One region of the Undibacterium sp. Ji83W genome, then DNA from elsewhere that is predicted to be linked to it. Evidence: riboswitches for the same ligand, from Rfam matches in the RefSeq annotation. Region 1 holds a riboswitch; the other holds the start of a gene.
The links. Region 1 has a riboswitch for thiamine pyrophosphate ahead of thiC (phosphomethylpyrimidine synthase ThiC). Riboswitches for the same ligand answer to the same signal wherever they lie in the genome.
Positions count from the first base shown of each region.

Region 1 (7,965 bases):
CGAATTATTCCGCTCTGACCGCGCGCGCGCCGTAGCGACCTTGCAGGAACAATTCAATGCCCAGCAAAGACAGAAACAGATTGAATTGCTGGCGCGTGAAAACCAGCTCAAGGATGCCGACATCAAAAACCGCCAGTTACAGCAAGTGGTGTTGACGCTGGCTGCCATCATCATGGTGATGGTGGGTGTGGTCGTCTTTTTCTTGTACAGACGGGTACGCAAGACCAATGAAAAATTGCGCGAAGTGAATGAGCAACTGGAATTTCATGCAGTGCGTGATCCACTCACAGGCTTATACAATCGCCGCTCTTTCGTCGATATGATGAAGGGCAGGGCCATATTGCCAGAAGGTGAAAGACGCGAAGATGCACTGGATAATCCAGACTGTTTAATCCTCATGGATATCGATCACTTTAAAAATATCAATGACAGCTTTGGCCATGCAACCGGTGATGCTGTCCTGATAGAAGTGGCGCGCCGTTTGCGCAGCTCGGTGCGCGATAGCGACATGGTATTGCGCTGGGGTGGAGAAGAGTTTTTGATTTATTCCCCGCGCTCCAATCCTGCACAACTCAAGAGTTTGGTAGAACGTATCTTGCGCAGCATAGGTGAAGAGAGTGTCAAGGTTGATGGGGAAAATGTGCCCGTTACCCTGACCGCAGGTTTCATCAGCCTGCCATTTTCCGGTTTGCCAGAAACCGTCTGTAATTGGGAGAAAGCCTTGCAAATTGCCGACATGGCACTTTATCTGGGTAAGGTCAATGGTCGCAACCGGGCCTATGGCGTCAGCAAATTACTGATCGCCTATGAAGAAGCCTTACCTGTACTTGATCATGATTTGTCTGCGGCCATCAAGGCTGGTATGGTCGAGTTGGTAGAAGTGCATGGGCCAGTGAAACTGCCGGAAAGCAATCTTGCCGCGTCATCAACAATGCAAGATGCGGAATTGGCCAGCGACATTAAATAAAGCACTTGGGTTTAAAAAAGTCGTATAATCTGCCGTCGTCGCGGTTCTGGAGTTATTTCAGAACCCGAAGAAAAATGCTAGGGGTCCTGCCATCAATCTTGTTGGCGGGTGAGAAATACCCTCGAACCTGATCTGGATAATGCCAGCGAAGGGAAGCTGCCGAAGTTTGTGCCGCCTGTATTATGTATTGATCTGTGCGCGCACCTGTTTTGGAAACTCCTTTGCTGGCTCCATGCCAACAAAGCAAAGGAGCCAAAATGAACGCCAACCCGCAATTCTTGTCCGCTACCGCCACGGTAGACGAGGCAGCCATACAGCCACTGCCGAATTCCCGCAAAACTTATATACAGGGCAGCCGCCCCGATATTCGCGTACCCATGCGCGAAATCAGCCAGTCTGATACGCCAGCCATGTTTGGCTCGGAAAAAAACCCGCCTATCTATGTCTACGATACCTCTGGCCCTTATACTGACCCTGAAGTAAAAATCGATATCCGTTCTGGCCTGGCATCTGTACGTGGTGCGTGGATAGCCGAGCGTAATGACACTGAAGAACTGGCTGGCCCGAGCTCTGAATACGGCATCGCCCGTCTGCATGACCCCAAGCTGGCTGAACTGCGTTTCAATCTGAAACGCTTGCCTCGCCGTGCGCTGGCAGGCAAGAATGTCTCGCAGATGCACTATGCTCGCCAGGGCATCATCACACCGGAAATGGAATTTGTTTCCATCCGCGAAAACCTGCGTCGTCGCGAATATCTGGAAAACCTGAAAGCTTCCGGCCCCATGGGCAGCAAGCTCGCAGAAGTCATGGGCCGCCAGCATCCTGGCCAGTCTTTTGGTGCTGCAATCCCTGCAGAAATCACGCCAGAATTCGTGCGTTCAGAAATCGCCCGTGGTCGTGCGATTATCCCTGCCAACATTAATCACCCGGAAATCGAACCTATGATCATAGGCCGTAATTTCCTGGTCAAGATCAATGCCAATATCGGCAATTCTGCAGTCACTTCTTCCATCGGAGAAGAAGTTGAAAAAATGACCTGGGCAATACGCTGGGGTGGCGACAATGTCATGGATTTGTCGACTGGTAAGCACATCCACGAAACCCGTGAATGGATCATCCGCAATTCTCCCGTGCCTATCGGTACCGTGCCTATCTATCAGGCTCTGGAAAAAGTGAATGGCAAGGCAGAAGATCTGACCTGGGAGATCTTCCGCGATACGCTGATCGAGCAAGCTGAGCAGGGTGTTGATTACTTCACTATCCACGCGGGCGTGCGCCTGCAATATGTGCCAATGACAGCCAAACGCCTGACCGGCATCGTGTCACGCGGTGGTTCCATCATGGCGAAATGGTGTCTGGCGCATCATAAAGAAAGTTTCCTGTACGAGCATTTCGAAGATATTTGCGAAATCATGAAAGCCTATGACGTGTCCTTCAGTCTGGGTGACGGCCTGCGTCCGGGTTCCATCTATGATGCTAATGATGAAGCGCAGTTGGGTGAATTGAAAACCCTGGGTGAACTGACACAGATCGCCTGGAAGCATGATGTACAGGTCATGATAGAAGGCCCCGGCCACGTGCCCATGCACCTCATCAAAGAAAACATGGACCTGCAACTGGAACAATGCCATGAAGCGCCGTTCTATACCCTGGGCCCATTGACGACTGATATCGCCCCTGGCTATGACCACATCACCTCCGGCATAGGTGCTGCACAAATCGGTTGGTATGGTACAGCCATGCTGTGTTATGTGACACCGAAAGAACACCTGGGCTTGCCAAACAAGGTCGATGTCAAAGATGGCATCATCACTTACAAAATCGCCGCCCATGCAGCCGACCTGGCAAAAGGTCATCCCGGTGCACAGATACGCGACAATGCCTTGTCCAAAGCACGTTTTGAATTCCGCTGGGAAGACCAGTTCAACATCGGCCTCGATCCCGACAAGGCGCGTGAATTCCATGACGAGACATTGCCCAAGGATTCTGCCAAGGTCGCCCACTTCTGCTCCATGTGCGGCCCGCATTTCTGCTCGATGAAGATTACACAGGAAGTACGAGACTATGCCAATGCGCAAGGTATCAGCGAGATACAGGCTTTGAAGAAAGGCATGGAAGTCAAAGCGGTAGAGTTCATCAAATCCGGCGCGGAAATTTATAAAAAGCAATAGCCATGGTCGATATACAGCTTAATGGAGAAAAGCGGCAACTGGCGAGTGCGCTGCTGGCTGATCTGATCGCAGAACTAAATCTGTCGCAACAGGCGATTGCGGTGGCGGTGAATCGGCAGATTATTCCGAAGTCGCAATGGGGAGACTACCAGTTGCGAGTCGATGACAAGGTTGATGTGGTGCGCGCTATTGGCGGTGGATGAGTGTAGGTTGGGCTACGCTTCATCAGCCCAACGCTGGGCCTAAATTGTCGCTACGAACTTAAATAAAATGCCAAAAAATCATCTCGTAATTGAGCTTTGCAATAAATATGTTTGTTGATCGTCGGGTGAGTGTTGGGCTGATAAAGCGTAGCCCAACCTACGATGCTGTGATGGAACATATCTGGCGATATGTGAATCAAGAAGAACCTAAAGAAGACTGAGAGAATTCCCTCCCCTTCAAGGGGAGGGTTAGGGTGGGGATGGGTTTCAGTTGATAAAACAAGCATGTAGTTTGCTAAAGAAACCCATCCCCATCCCCGCCTTCCCCTTGAAGGGGAAGGAGTTGCACGGCAACTTGTACGAGTATTCCCTTATCGGCAGGCAAGTAAAAACAATTTCCCCAATTTCGGAGAAAACAATGAACACAGAAAACAACCCAGGCTTAACCATAGCCGGCAAAACCTACCGCTCCCGCCTGCTGGTCGGCAGCGGTAAATACAAAGACCTCGAACAAACCCGTCTGGCGACAGAAGCCAGTGGTGCCGACATCATCACGGTAGCAATACGCCGTGTGAACATAGGTCAGGACCCGAATGCACCAAGCTTGCTGGATGTAGTCCCACCTAGCAAATACACCATACTGCCTAACTCAGCGGGTTGCTATAACGCCGAAGATGCAATCTACACTCTACGACTAGGACGTGAATTATTGGGTGGACACAAACTGTGCAAGCTGGAAGTATTGGGCGATGAGAAAACCCTGTTCCCGAATATGCCTGAAACCCTGAAGGCAGCCAAAACTTTGGTACAGGATGGTTTCGATGTCATGGTGTATTGCAGCGATGATCCTATACAGGCGCGCATGCTGGAAGAAATAGGCTGCGTCGCCATCATGCCACTGGCATCACTGATAGGCTCTGGCATGGGTATCTTGAATCCATGGAATCTGTCACTGATTATTGAGCAGTCCAAAGTACCGGTTTTGGTGGATGCAGGTGTAGGTACTGCGTCGGACGCCGCCATCGCCATGGAACTGGGTTGTGATGGTGTGTTGATGAATACCGCAATCGCCGGTGCCAAAGACCCGGTGCGCATGGCGCGTGCCATGGGCCTGGCGGTGGAAGCCGGACGTGAAGCATTCCTGGCAGGCCGTATGCCGCGCAAGTTTGCGGCGTCACCGTCTTCTCCCATGGCTGGCCGCATTGTCTGATATTCGTTTGATGACTATCTGATGAAAACAATAACGCGTCCCTGTGTGCTGGTATTCGCAGGGCATGACCCAAGCGGTGGTGCTGGCATACAGGCCGACATAGAAGCCATCGCCGCGCAGGGTGCGCATGCCTTGCCCGTGATTACTGCACTGACGGTGCAAGACAATGACCATGCCTATGCCGTGCATGCAGTCGATGTGCAAATCATCTTGCAGCAAGCGATGACACTGGTCGCCAAGATACCGGTCAAGGTCATCAAACTGGGTATCGTTGCGCACAAAAAAAATGCGACAGCGATTGCCAGCTTTATCCAGAAGATGAAACAACAGCAAGCTGATCTGCAAGTCATTGTTGACCCGGTATTGGGCAGCGGTCATGGTGACAGTTTGTCGCTGGACGATGCAGTCGAGTCTATTGGGCCTTTATTGAAAGTCGCAACACTGATCACGCCCAATTTACCTGAATTGAAACGCCTGTCACCTCTGGCCATTGACATACAGGCACAGGTGGAAAACCTGATGCGAGCTTATGATGCAGATGTCCTGCTGAAAGGCGGTCATGCAACAGAAGCGCAGGTAAAAAACATCTGGTTCCAGCATCGGCAATGGCAGACAGCACAGGAATGGCTGTGGCCACGATTGCCTGGAGAATTCCATGGAAGTGGCTGCACGCTGGCATCAGCAATTGCGGGGCAGTTGGCAATTGGTGCAGCTTTGCCAGACGCATTACAACAAGCGCAAAGCTACACGCAGCAAAGCTTGATGCATGCATATGCAATAGCAGCTGGTCAGCTTATCCCGGCACGCCAGCCAGTATTGAAGACAAGGAAAAGAGTATGAAAAAATTGAGTCATCATCAATTGAGCGGCTTGTACATCGTCACACCTGACTGGGATGATACTGATCAATTGGTAACCGTCACTGAACAGGCTTTGCAAGGCGGCGCGAATATCGTGCAATATCGCCACAAGACTGCCAGTGCAGAGCTGCGCAAGAACCAGGCACAGGCTTTGCTGGATCTGTGCCGCAGTTTTAATAAACCCTTCATCATCAATGACCATCTGGAGCTGTGTCTGGAAATTGATGCCGATGGCTTACATGTAGGTGGCACGGATATCTCGGTAGCAGATGCCAGAACAAAACTGGGGCCTGACAAGATACTGGGTGCTTCCTGCTACGGCGACCTGGAATTGGCACGCACAGCAGTCAAAGGCGGTGCCAGCTATATTGCCTTTGGTGGTTTCTATCCTTCCCGCATCAAGAAATATGCAGTGACCACACCCGCCAGCATAGTCGGTGATGCTGTAAAGGAATTTGATCTGCCGAATGTTGTTATCGGTGGCATGACACTGGAAAACTGCCAGCCCCTGCTGGCTCAGGGGGCTGACATGGTGGCAGTGATCAGTAGTGTGTATATGACAGACCAGCCACGACTGGCCGCGCACGCATTTATAGAACTTTTCGCTGCGAACCAGGTTTGACAGCGGGAGGATTTATTTTGTTTCGCCTTCAGCTTCTTTGCTGGCAGGCGCAGCTGCTTGCGGTTCCAGGTCTTCAACTTTCAATAATTCTGCCGTGGTCAGGATGCCGACGCTGATGATATCGTGGCCTTCTATGGTCTCGCATTTGCGTGGGTTAGCCAGTGTGCCTTCCGTGCAAAAGCGTATATTGCCTTTCTTCTTGTCCGCGCCCGGATAATAGAACAGCATCATGTCACTGGCTTTTTTGATATACATGGCCTGATCCAGCAATTCTTCCGGGAATTTGCCATCGGTGGCTTTTAACAACCATTCACGCAATTTGGGTATGGCTTCGGTGCTGACTTCGCGGGTTTCCTTATTGTGCGGTCCATGAAAACCCAGGCGTGTGCGTGCCAGGTTCTTGCTGTCGAGCATGCGCCTTTCCGTGCCTGCCATGAACATGATGGCGCAAGAGGAAAAGCAATTTCCCTGGACTGCAGTATTGATTTTTCTGCCTTTGATAAGCTGGGCGATGCCATATGCGGCACCCAGGTCACCGCCAGGGCTTTCAGTCAACACGACATTGCGCACTTCACCGCCTGACAGATTGCGGCGGAATCGCTGTGTGTCATCCGCTTCCACCTTGCCATATAAAATCAAAGTGTCATTTGAGCGCAGCATGGTCATGGCCGCAGCAGGCAGGCTGTACGAAATCATGGCAGCAGCCAGTAAGGTCAGCAAAGGATTCAGGCGTAGCGTCATCATTCAGGAAGAAAAATAATTGAAGCCGCATTATCCTTTGCTTGGACTGACCGGGCAATACCCTATTGAATGTGATCAAGTTGTGCCATCGCACGCAATAATTTGCTGGCAGTTTCTGCACTTGCTGACTGCATGGGCGCGCGCAGGCAGGCTTGCATTGCGCCCGATGCTGCCAGGGCTGCTTTTAAAGGGGCGGGGTTGGGTTCTTCAAACAGTGTCTGCATGACAGGCAGCAAGTGATAGAAAATTACTCTGGCTTGTTCAAGTTGACCTGCATTGATATGCGCCTGCAAACGCAAGAACAGATCGGGGCGTATATGTGCTGATGCCAGTATGCAGCCTGCACCACCGAGACAGAGTGTTGTGAACAACTGGTGGTCTTCCCCCGCGAGTACTTGAATATCCCCATCCATGATGAGTTGCATGGTGGCTTGCAGATTGCCACCACAATCCTTGATGGCGACGATGTTGGGATGCATGGCCAGTTGCTGCAATGTGGGTAATTCCATATTCACTCCCGTGCGGTAAGGAATGTTATACAGCAGCACCGGCACAGCAGAGGCATCAGCAATTTCATGGAAGTAATGCAAGATGCCTGCCTGCGATGGCCGTATGTAATACGGTGGCGTCACCAGCACGCCAGCAGTTTGCCTTTGCCCTATAGCTGCCAGTCTATGCAAGACTTGCCCCATGTGATTGCCACTTAAGCCCATGATGACTTGATGGGCAGGAGCCACAGCCAGCACCGCATCCAGTACCTGCAATTGTTCATCTTCACTAAGTGCTGCTGCTTCGCCAGTTGAGCCACACACCACCAGGCCAGCGACACCATCGGCGATCAACTTGCTGGCCAATGCCTGTAGCGCAAGGAAATCCACTTCCGCCTTTGCGCTGGCACAAAACGGTGTGACCAGGGCGACCCAGATGCCGGAAAAATCAGTGCGTCTGGTCTGATGGTCTGATTCAATAGATGTATTGCTGGAATTGCTGATGCTGCTGGACATGCCTGTTCTCCTGTGGACCGGTAAAAGACCCGCAGGGAGTTGACATGGAGCGCAAAGGGAAGAACCGTTTTTGCCATCCTGTCAGCTCACCTGACGGGACAGCACGCCCCGGTCAGATGAGCGTCTGTTTCTTGGCTTTAGCAAAGACCATACACAAAGCAGTGCTGCCCTGTGTGTGTAATTGATCT
Region 1 covers NZ_JBMPOZ010000033.1:21,102-29,066, forward strand. Annotated here, with positions in the region: gene ACO0LD_RS29940 (tetratricopeptide repeat-containing diguanylate cyclase) at 1-967, shown strand, start outside; TPP riboswitch at 1,037-1,138, shown strand; gene thiC (phosphomethylpyrimidine synthase ThiC) at 1,225-3,138, shown strand; gene thiS (sulfur carrier protein ThiS) at 3,141-3,341, shown strand; gene ACO0LD_RS29955 (thiazole synthase) at 3,760-4,551, shown strand; gene thiD (bifunctional hydroxymethylpyrimidine kinase/phosphomethylpyrimidine kinase) at 4,573-5,391, shown strand; gene thiE (thiamine phosphate synthase) at 5,388-6,032, shown strand; gene ACO0LD_RS29970 (hypothetical protein) at 6,045-6,776, opposite strand; gene dapA (4-hydroxy-tetrahydrodipicolinate synthase) at 6,836-7,777, opposite strand.

Region 2 (7,965 bases), on a different contig from region 1:
TGGCGAAACCAAGAATGTCTTTGAAAAACTGTCGCAAGACTATTTGCGCAAGATCAATCCTGCATGAAAAACATTTGCGTTTATTGCGGCTCCTCTCCCGGCATCACTGAAGACTACGCCATTGCAGCGCGCCAACTGGCCGCTCAACTGGTCAGGCAAGACCTTGGCCTGGTATATGGTGGCGGCAATGTCGGCCTGATGGGTGTCATCGCGGATGAAGTCATGCGCCTGGGCGGCAGAGTAACAGGTGTCATCCCTAAAGCGCTGATGGACAAGGAAGTCGGCCACACTGCCCTCAGCTCGCTGCATATTGTTGCCAATATGCATGAGCGCAAAGCCATGATGGCGGAATTATCGGATGCCTTCATCGCCATGCCCGGTGGCATAGGCACACTGGAAGAATTATTTGAAGTACTGACTTGGTCACAACTGGGCTTTCATGAAAAACCTGTTGGTTTATACAATATCAATGATTTCTACCAGAAGTTACATGATTTTCTCTTGCATACGGTAGAACAAGGTTTCCTGCGGCCTGCGCATCTGGATTTGCTGTATATAGAAACAGATCCTGCTCAGCTATTAAAAAAGTTTGCAGAGTATCGCCCTGTCCACGTCAAAAAATGGCTGGAAGACAAGGATCTGTAATTTCTTTGTCTGGCTTGAGTGTTTCCCCCACGGGCAAAATGATATTCAGATTTCAAAAGCAGAGTAAAATGCGGCTTCATCCGACTTTTTGTGTTTATTTCAAATTATGAAATTCTCCAAGCAATTCTCGTTGTACGAATCTGAAGCAACCAACTTCATCAAAGATTTAAAAAAAGCCAATCCTGCGCTGGAGCAAAGCCAGCGTGATGGCCGTGCCCTGCTGTGGGACAAACAGGCGATAGATCTGGATACGCAAAAACGCACTCAGGAATCGCGCATCAATCAGCAAGCCTACGTGTATCAAAACAAGGGCTGATTGAGCCTGCGTCAATATATAAGCCGCACAGCGATAATCCGGAAAGCTTGTGACCTCCACAAACGCTTTAACGCCAACCGACTTACCTTTGGTTGGCACAGTCGACAGCACGCCTGATGTTGTCGATGGTTTGGCGTTTGCCAAACTGTATGGCGAGCCGCTATTCAAGCTGCCAAATGATCTCTACATTCCGCCTGATGCACTGGAAGTATTCCTGGAAGCATTTGAAGGCCCGCTGGACTTGCTGCTGTACCTGATACGCAAACAAAACTTCAATATCCTCGACATCCCCATGGCGCAAGTCACGCTGCAGTATTTGCAGTATGTCGAACAGATACGCAAACACAATCTGGAACTGGCGGCTGAGTATTTGTTGATGGCAGCCATGCTCATCGAAATCAAATCGCGCATGCTGCTGCCGTCGAACAAAAGCAAAGACAGCGAAGAAGCCGATGATCCACGTGCAGAACTGGTACGCCGTCTGCTCGAATATGAACAGATGAAGCTGGCAGCCTATGACCTGAATGCGGTGCCGCAACTGGGGCGTGACTTTTTGCATGCCCAGGTGTTTGTCGAACAAAACACCGTGCTGCACTGGCCGCAAGTTGATATCGCCGACCTGCAGTCTGCCTGGGCTGATGTACTGAAGCGTGCTACTCTCGTCGCCCATCACAAGATCAGCCGAGAAGAACTCTCGGTGCGTGAACACATGACAGGTATTTTGCGCAAGCTGCAGTCATCCAAGTTTGTAGAATTCTCTGACCTGTTTGATGTCAGCCGTGGTGCGCCGGTGCTGGTCGTGAATTTTGTCGCCCTGCTTGAACTGGCCAAAGAGACCCTGATAGAAATCACCCAGGCCGAAGCCTTTGCACCCATCTACGTGCGTCTGGCCTATTCCCCAGCCTGATCGCAAGAATAAAACTATTCCTCACTAAAGAGCCGTAACATGAAAATCATTTCCTCCATTGAAGAATTGCGCGACCAGTTGAGCGGACAATTGCGTACTGCATTTGTGCCAACCATGGGCAATTTGCATGAAGGGCATCTATCCCTGATGCGGCTGGCAAAAAAACATGGTGACCCTGTAGTCGCCTCAATTTTCGTGAATCGCCTGCAATTTGGTCCGAATGAAGATTTCGACAAATACCCGCGCACTTTCCAGGCTGACGTAGAGAAGCTGGAAAAAGAAGGCGTGTATGTCTTGTTTGCGCCGACTGAAAAAGACTTGTACCCAGAACCGCAAGAATACCGCGTGCGCCCACCAGATGACCTGGGCAATATACTCGAAGGCGAATTCCGCCCCGGCTTCTTTACCGGCGTCACCACCGTCGTATTAAAACTGTTCTCTTGCGTACAGCCACGCGTTGCTGTCTTCGGCAAAAAAGATTACCAGCAGCTCATGATAGTGCGCAATATGAGCAAGCAATTTGCCCTGCCTACCGAAATCATCGCCGCAGAAACTTTCAGGGCAGAAGATGGTCTTGCCCTGTCTTCACGCAATATGTATCTGTCGCCAACAGAACGTGCTGAAGCACCGGCCTTGTATAAAGTCTTGAATGAAGTCGCGGAAGAAGTACGCGCCGGCCATCTGGATATGTTTGAACTTGAGCGTCAGGCCATGGCAAAACTGGCAGCGCGCAACTGGAAACCGGATTACATCTCCATACGCAAACGCGCGGACCTGCAACCGCCATCTGCTGGTGATATCGCCCAGCAATCACCGCTGGTTGTAGTAGCTGCCGCCAAGCTGGGCGGTACGCGCCTGATCGACAATCTGGAAATCTGATGCGCCGCTTGCAATTGCTAACAGGCAGCGTTGCACTTGCAAGCTGCCTCATCGTGGGCCTGGTCGGGAGCCTTGCATTACCTGCTGTTGCCCATGCATCCATCACAGTACTGGACGATGCACAACGCCAGGTCACGGTTGAGAAGCCCGCGCAACGCATCGTCAGCCTGGCACCGCATATTACCGAGATGCTGTTTGAGGCTGGTGCGGCAAATAACATCATCGCAGTGACCGATTACAGTGACTACCCCGAAGCTGCAAAAAAACTGCCGTCGATAGGTAATATTTTCGCTCTGGATCTGGAACGTTTGCTCGCTCTCAAACCTGACTTGGTTATTGTATGGGGTACTGGCAATGCAAAAATCCTGGCCAATAAATTGCGCAGCAACCACATCACTGTCTTTGAAAGTGAGCCCCATAATTTTGAAATGGTGGCAACTTCGATAGAAAGACTGGCGACACTGGCTGGCACAGAAAGTACTGGTAAAGCCAATGCACAAAAGTTCAGGCAGCGTCTCGACAATCTGCGCAAGACTTATCAATTGCCAGCGGGGGCAGCACCTGTCAGCGTATATTATCAAATGATACGCAGGCCATTGATGACCATCAATGACACGCATATGGTGTCCGACTCCATACGTCTGTGCGGCGGCAAAAATGTATTTGGCCAGCTCAAGGAACTGAGTTCCACGATCACCAATGAAGCAGTGCTGGCGGCGAACCCTGATGTCATCTTCAGCAGCGGTGAAAATATCGACAGCATGGCAGACTGGAAGCAATACCCCATCCTGACAGCCGTAAAGAAAAATAATTTCTATGCAGTCAAAGGTGACTGGCTGAACCGAGCCGGGCCGCGCATACTTGATGGTACAGAAGCACTCTGCAAGCATCTGGCCGCAGCAAAAGCAAAATAGGCTTGCGCAAGGCACGCGCAGCAAACAATTCATTTTGCAGCGATAATGTGAGTCTTGCTTGCTGCTGCAAGCTCAATTGATTGATTGCTTCTCATGCGCCAAGGTATTTTGTTTGCAGGCTCCGCTTATTTGCTCTGGGGCCTGTTCCCCATCTATTTCAAAGCCCTGCACGACGTACCAGCACTGGAAATCCTTCTGAATCGCATGCTGTGGTCGCTGCTATTCCTGGTCGGTGTCCTGACCTGGCGCAAACAATGGAGCTGGGTCAGGGTAGCAGCGAAACAACCTAAACTGATTGCTGGATTTGCATTGAGTGCAGTACTGTTATCCGCCAACTGGTTTGTATATATCTGGGCAGTCAATCACGGCCACATCGTTGATGCCAGCCTTGGTTATTTCATTACCCCTCTCGTCAACATCCTGATCGGCTCTGTCCTTTTGCGTGAAAAACTGCGCCCTGGTCAGTGGTTGTCAGTGGCCCTGGCTGCCGTGGGTGTCGCCTGGCTCACCATACAGACGGGCCATTTACCATGGATAGGCCTGGTGCTGGCGACCACCTTTGGTACTTACGGCTTGCTGCGCAAGACCTCTGCCCTGGGTGCACTTGAAGGCTTGTCGCTGGAAACCGCCCTGCTCTTCCCGTTTGCATTTGCATGGTTATGCTGGATGACTGTACAGGGGCAAAACACTTTCATCGCCAGCGGTGTCGATATCAAAATGCTGTTACTCATCAGCGGCCCGATTACCGCCATCCCCCTGCTCCTGTTTGCTGCTGGCGCGCGGCGCATACCGATGACGACACTGGGCTTATTGCAATACATCTCGCCCCTGGTGCAATTATTGATTGGTGTCTGGCTATACCATGAACCTTTTGACTCAAATAAACTGGCAGGTTTTATCGCTATCTGGGCAGCTTTGGTCGTGTATTCGGCTGAGGGTTTATGGCGTAATTTCAGAACTGTCAAAATCGAAGCAAAACAAGGCATTTAGGCATCAAATCGTCCCCAAAAGCCACGGAAAAGCCGTGCTAATGGTTTCGTGTTAAACTGCAGCCTACGCTAGGGGTCCTGGGAGCAATAGTTTCCGGGTGAGAGAGTCCCTTCTACCTGATCTGGATAATGCCAGCGAAGGGAAGCGCAAAGTCCCGGCTCCTCCTGCTTCTTTGTTTGCTCCCGCGCTGTCACCCACAACGCACCAAGAGCAAACCATGTCTAACAATACTGTCAATACTGTATTACGCCCACGCTTATTACGACCTACTGTCATTGCCTTTTCCATTGCCCAGGCTTGTCTGCTGCTATCGTCAGCTTATGCCCAGAGCACTCCAGGCAATGATAAATCGCTGCCAGAAGTGACGATCACTGGCAGCAAAGGTACGGAAACCAAGGTCGAACGCAGCAAGGTCACTGGTTTTATTGATGCAGCGCTATTGGATACGCCCAGCTCTGTCAATGCCTTCAGCACAGCGCAGATGCAAGACTTGCGCATACGCCAGACTACCGATGCGATGAAGTTTGATGCCAGCGTCAATGATGCTTATAACGCCATTGGTTATGCTGAGCAATTTTCGATACGCGGCTTTGCCCTGGATAATTCCAGCAGTTATCGCAAGGACGGTTTTGCCATACCAGGCGACGCCTCTATCCCACTGGAAAACAAGGAACGCATAGAAATACTCAAAGGTATTGCAGGCTTTCAGGCTGGTTTTGGCACACCAGGTGGCATCATCAATTATGTGACCAAGCGCCCGACCAGCTATGCCGTTCGCTCTGCTACATTTGAAATCAGTGAGCGCGGTACTGTGTATGGCGCTGCCGATATCAGTGACAATTCCAGCGACAAGCAGTTTGGCTTCCGCATCAATGCAGCGGGTGAACGCTTGCGTTCTTATGTCAAAGGTGCGGATGGTCAACGCCAGTTTGTTTCTGCTGCATTTGACTGGCACATCACGCCGCAAGCCCTTTTGCAAATCGATGCTGACTACCAGCATAAATCACAATTGTCGGTACCTGGCTTTCAATTATTCAATGGTACAGATTTGCCACGCGGCGTTCCTGCGGATCTGATGCTGAATGCCCAGCCCTGGGCAAAACCAGTAGACACTCGCAACAGCAATCTGGGCCTGCGTTTTGAATATCAGATCAATGCTGACTGGCGCGCCAGTGTCTCTGCCAACAAGCATGAATTCAAGCGCGATGACTACACCGCCTTTCCTTATGGCTGTGGTGCAGCCAATCTGTACCCGGGCTATTGCGCGAATGGTGACTATGATGTGTATGACTATCAAAGCGTCAATGAATCCAAATCACTGTGGGGCACACAAGCCCTGCTGAATGGCAAATTCAATCTGGGTGGTATGCAGCATGAGCTGGCTGTTGGTCTCAGCAATTCACAGCGTAAAGATTATTTTGGCGACTATGTGTATGACTATGCAGGCAGTAGCAATTTGTTCCGTCCTGTCAGCGTAATGCCATCGGCAAATAAAACCGGCCCGGTCTTCTTGCGCCGCACGGACAAAGAATGGTCTGCATTTGTACAAGACATTATCAGTCTGCAAGACAATCTGAAACTGCATCTGGGTCTGCGTCATTTGAACATCTCGCGCACGCAGTTTGATAATCCTGGCTATGACCAGAACAAGTTCCTGTCGACGGCAGCGCTGGTATTCAAACCGACGCAGCAAGTTTCTGTCTACGGCAGTTTTGCACAAGGCCTGGAGCATGGTGGCATCGCCCCTTTTGGAACCAGCAATGAAAATAAAATGCTGAACCCGGGCAAATCCACGCAAATTGAATTTGGCGTAAAGGCAGATGTGCAGCGCGACCTGAGCCTGTCTGCAGCTATCTTCCGCATCAAGAAGCCGCTGGAATATACCAATAGCAGCAATACCTATGTCAGCAATGGCGAAGCCTTGCACACTGGCCTGGAACTCTCAGCCCAAGGCAAGCTGACATCACAACTGAATCTGGGTGCCAGCCTGACTGCGCTGGATGCCAAACAGCAAAACACTGGCATCAGCAGTCTGGACGACAAGCGTGTCATGAATGTGCCACGCTTCAAATCGACGATCTATACAGATTATGCCGTAGCTGAAGTCAAGGGTTTGAATCTGAATGCAAGCTGGCAATATGCCAGCAGCAAGGCATTCAGCCCGGACAATAGCGTGACTGTGCCCGGCTACCATGTAGTGAATCTGGGTGCGCGTTATGCGACACGAATTGGCAGTACAGCCACTACCCTGCGCTTCAATATCGACAATGCCCTGGACAAGTTTTACTGGCGTGATGTGACACAATCCCTGGGTGGCTATTTATTCCCAGGTGCGCCGCGTACTTATAAACTGTCGGCACAATTTGATTTCTGATGGAATCCAGATAGATTCGCTTCATAAAAAAGACAGGTTTTTAAACCTGTCTTTTTTTATTTCTGTTGCCTGCACATCTTGAATGCCGCCTGAATTATGGGTACAGCAATACGGCTAATTTGCGGCGAGCTGCTCTTGCTATCTGTCACAGCGATTTTACCAATTTGCACTTATGAGTCCGAAGCCGGCGATAATATCCCACCCCGCGTGTTCGATAATGCCAGCACGTATATTGCCTCGCCATTTGGCGAGAATACCCAGGATTAGTCCATGCAGCACGATTGCCACTACCGAGCTAAGGCCTTCATAGGCATGTCCGATACCGAACAGAATAGCCTGGAGCAAGATGGCAACGCCGACATTTCCCGTCATTGCTGCAAGCTGGCGCTGGAGATAACCCCGAAACACGATCTCTTCACATATGCCTGCACTGAATGATAAACATATCCAGGCAGTGACTCCCAATAAGCCGGTCGGTGTGGAAGAAAGAATGGGGTTGCCGGATTGCGAAGCATGGTCAGGCAAGAGAGTGTGCACACCGTATGAAAACGCATAAATAAGCGCGAATGCAAGTACTGCATAGGCACAATCGCTGATAAATTTATTCGGCGCAAAGAGCTTTAATTCAAAAAATTCCAAAACCGAACGGCCATAGCCTTGCATGCCTTTATAAATGAAAAATGCCCAATACCAGAGTATGGCGATCATGATCAAATTGGTTTTGATCATTTGAGACGGATCTGGTACATGGGGAACGGCAGGCTTGTTTGAAACGTTCAGCACACCGGCCACCAGCAAAATCATGACAATGCCAAACAAAGTCAAAGTATGTCTGGGTGAAGCCAATAATTTCTTTGGATTTGTTATTATTTCTGTCCCGCTTATTGAGGCGCTGTTGAGCTTGTTCATACTGGGTATATCCTTGTATTTGATGCGTATC
Region 2 covers NZ_JBMPOZ010000001.1:245,291-253,255, forward strand. Annotated here, with positions in the region: gene ACO0LD_RS01130 (TetR/AcrR family transcriptional regulator) at 1-67, shown strand, start outside; gene ACO0LD_RS01135 (TIGR00730 family Rossman fold protein) at 64-645, shown strand; gene ACO0LD_RS01140 (DUF3460 family protein) at 752-961, shown strand; gene ACO0LD_RS01145 (segregation and condensation protein A) at 1,011-1,868, shown strand; gene panC (pantoate--beta-alanine ligase) at 1,908-2,747, shown strand; gene ACO0LD_RS01155 (cobalamin-binding protein) at 2,747-3,661, shown strand; gene rarD (EamA family transporter RarD) at 3,755-4,651, shown strand; TPP riboswitch at 4,712-4,811, shown strand; gene ACO0LD_RS01165 (TonB-dependent siderophore receptor) at 4,869-7,025, shown strand; gene ACO0LD_RS01170 (CPBP family intramembrane glutamic endopeptidase) at 7,182-7,934, opposite strand.
Region 2: linked by a shared signal. The riboswitch ahead of ACO0LD_RS01165 (TonB-dependent siderophore receptor) and the one ahead of thiC (phosphomethylpyrimidine synthase ThiC) in region 1 are both predicted to bind thiamine pyrophosphate.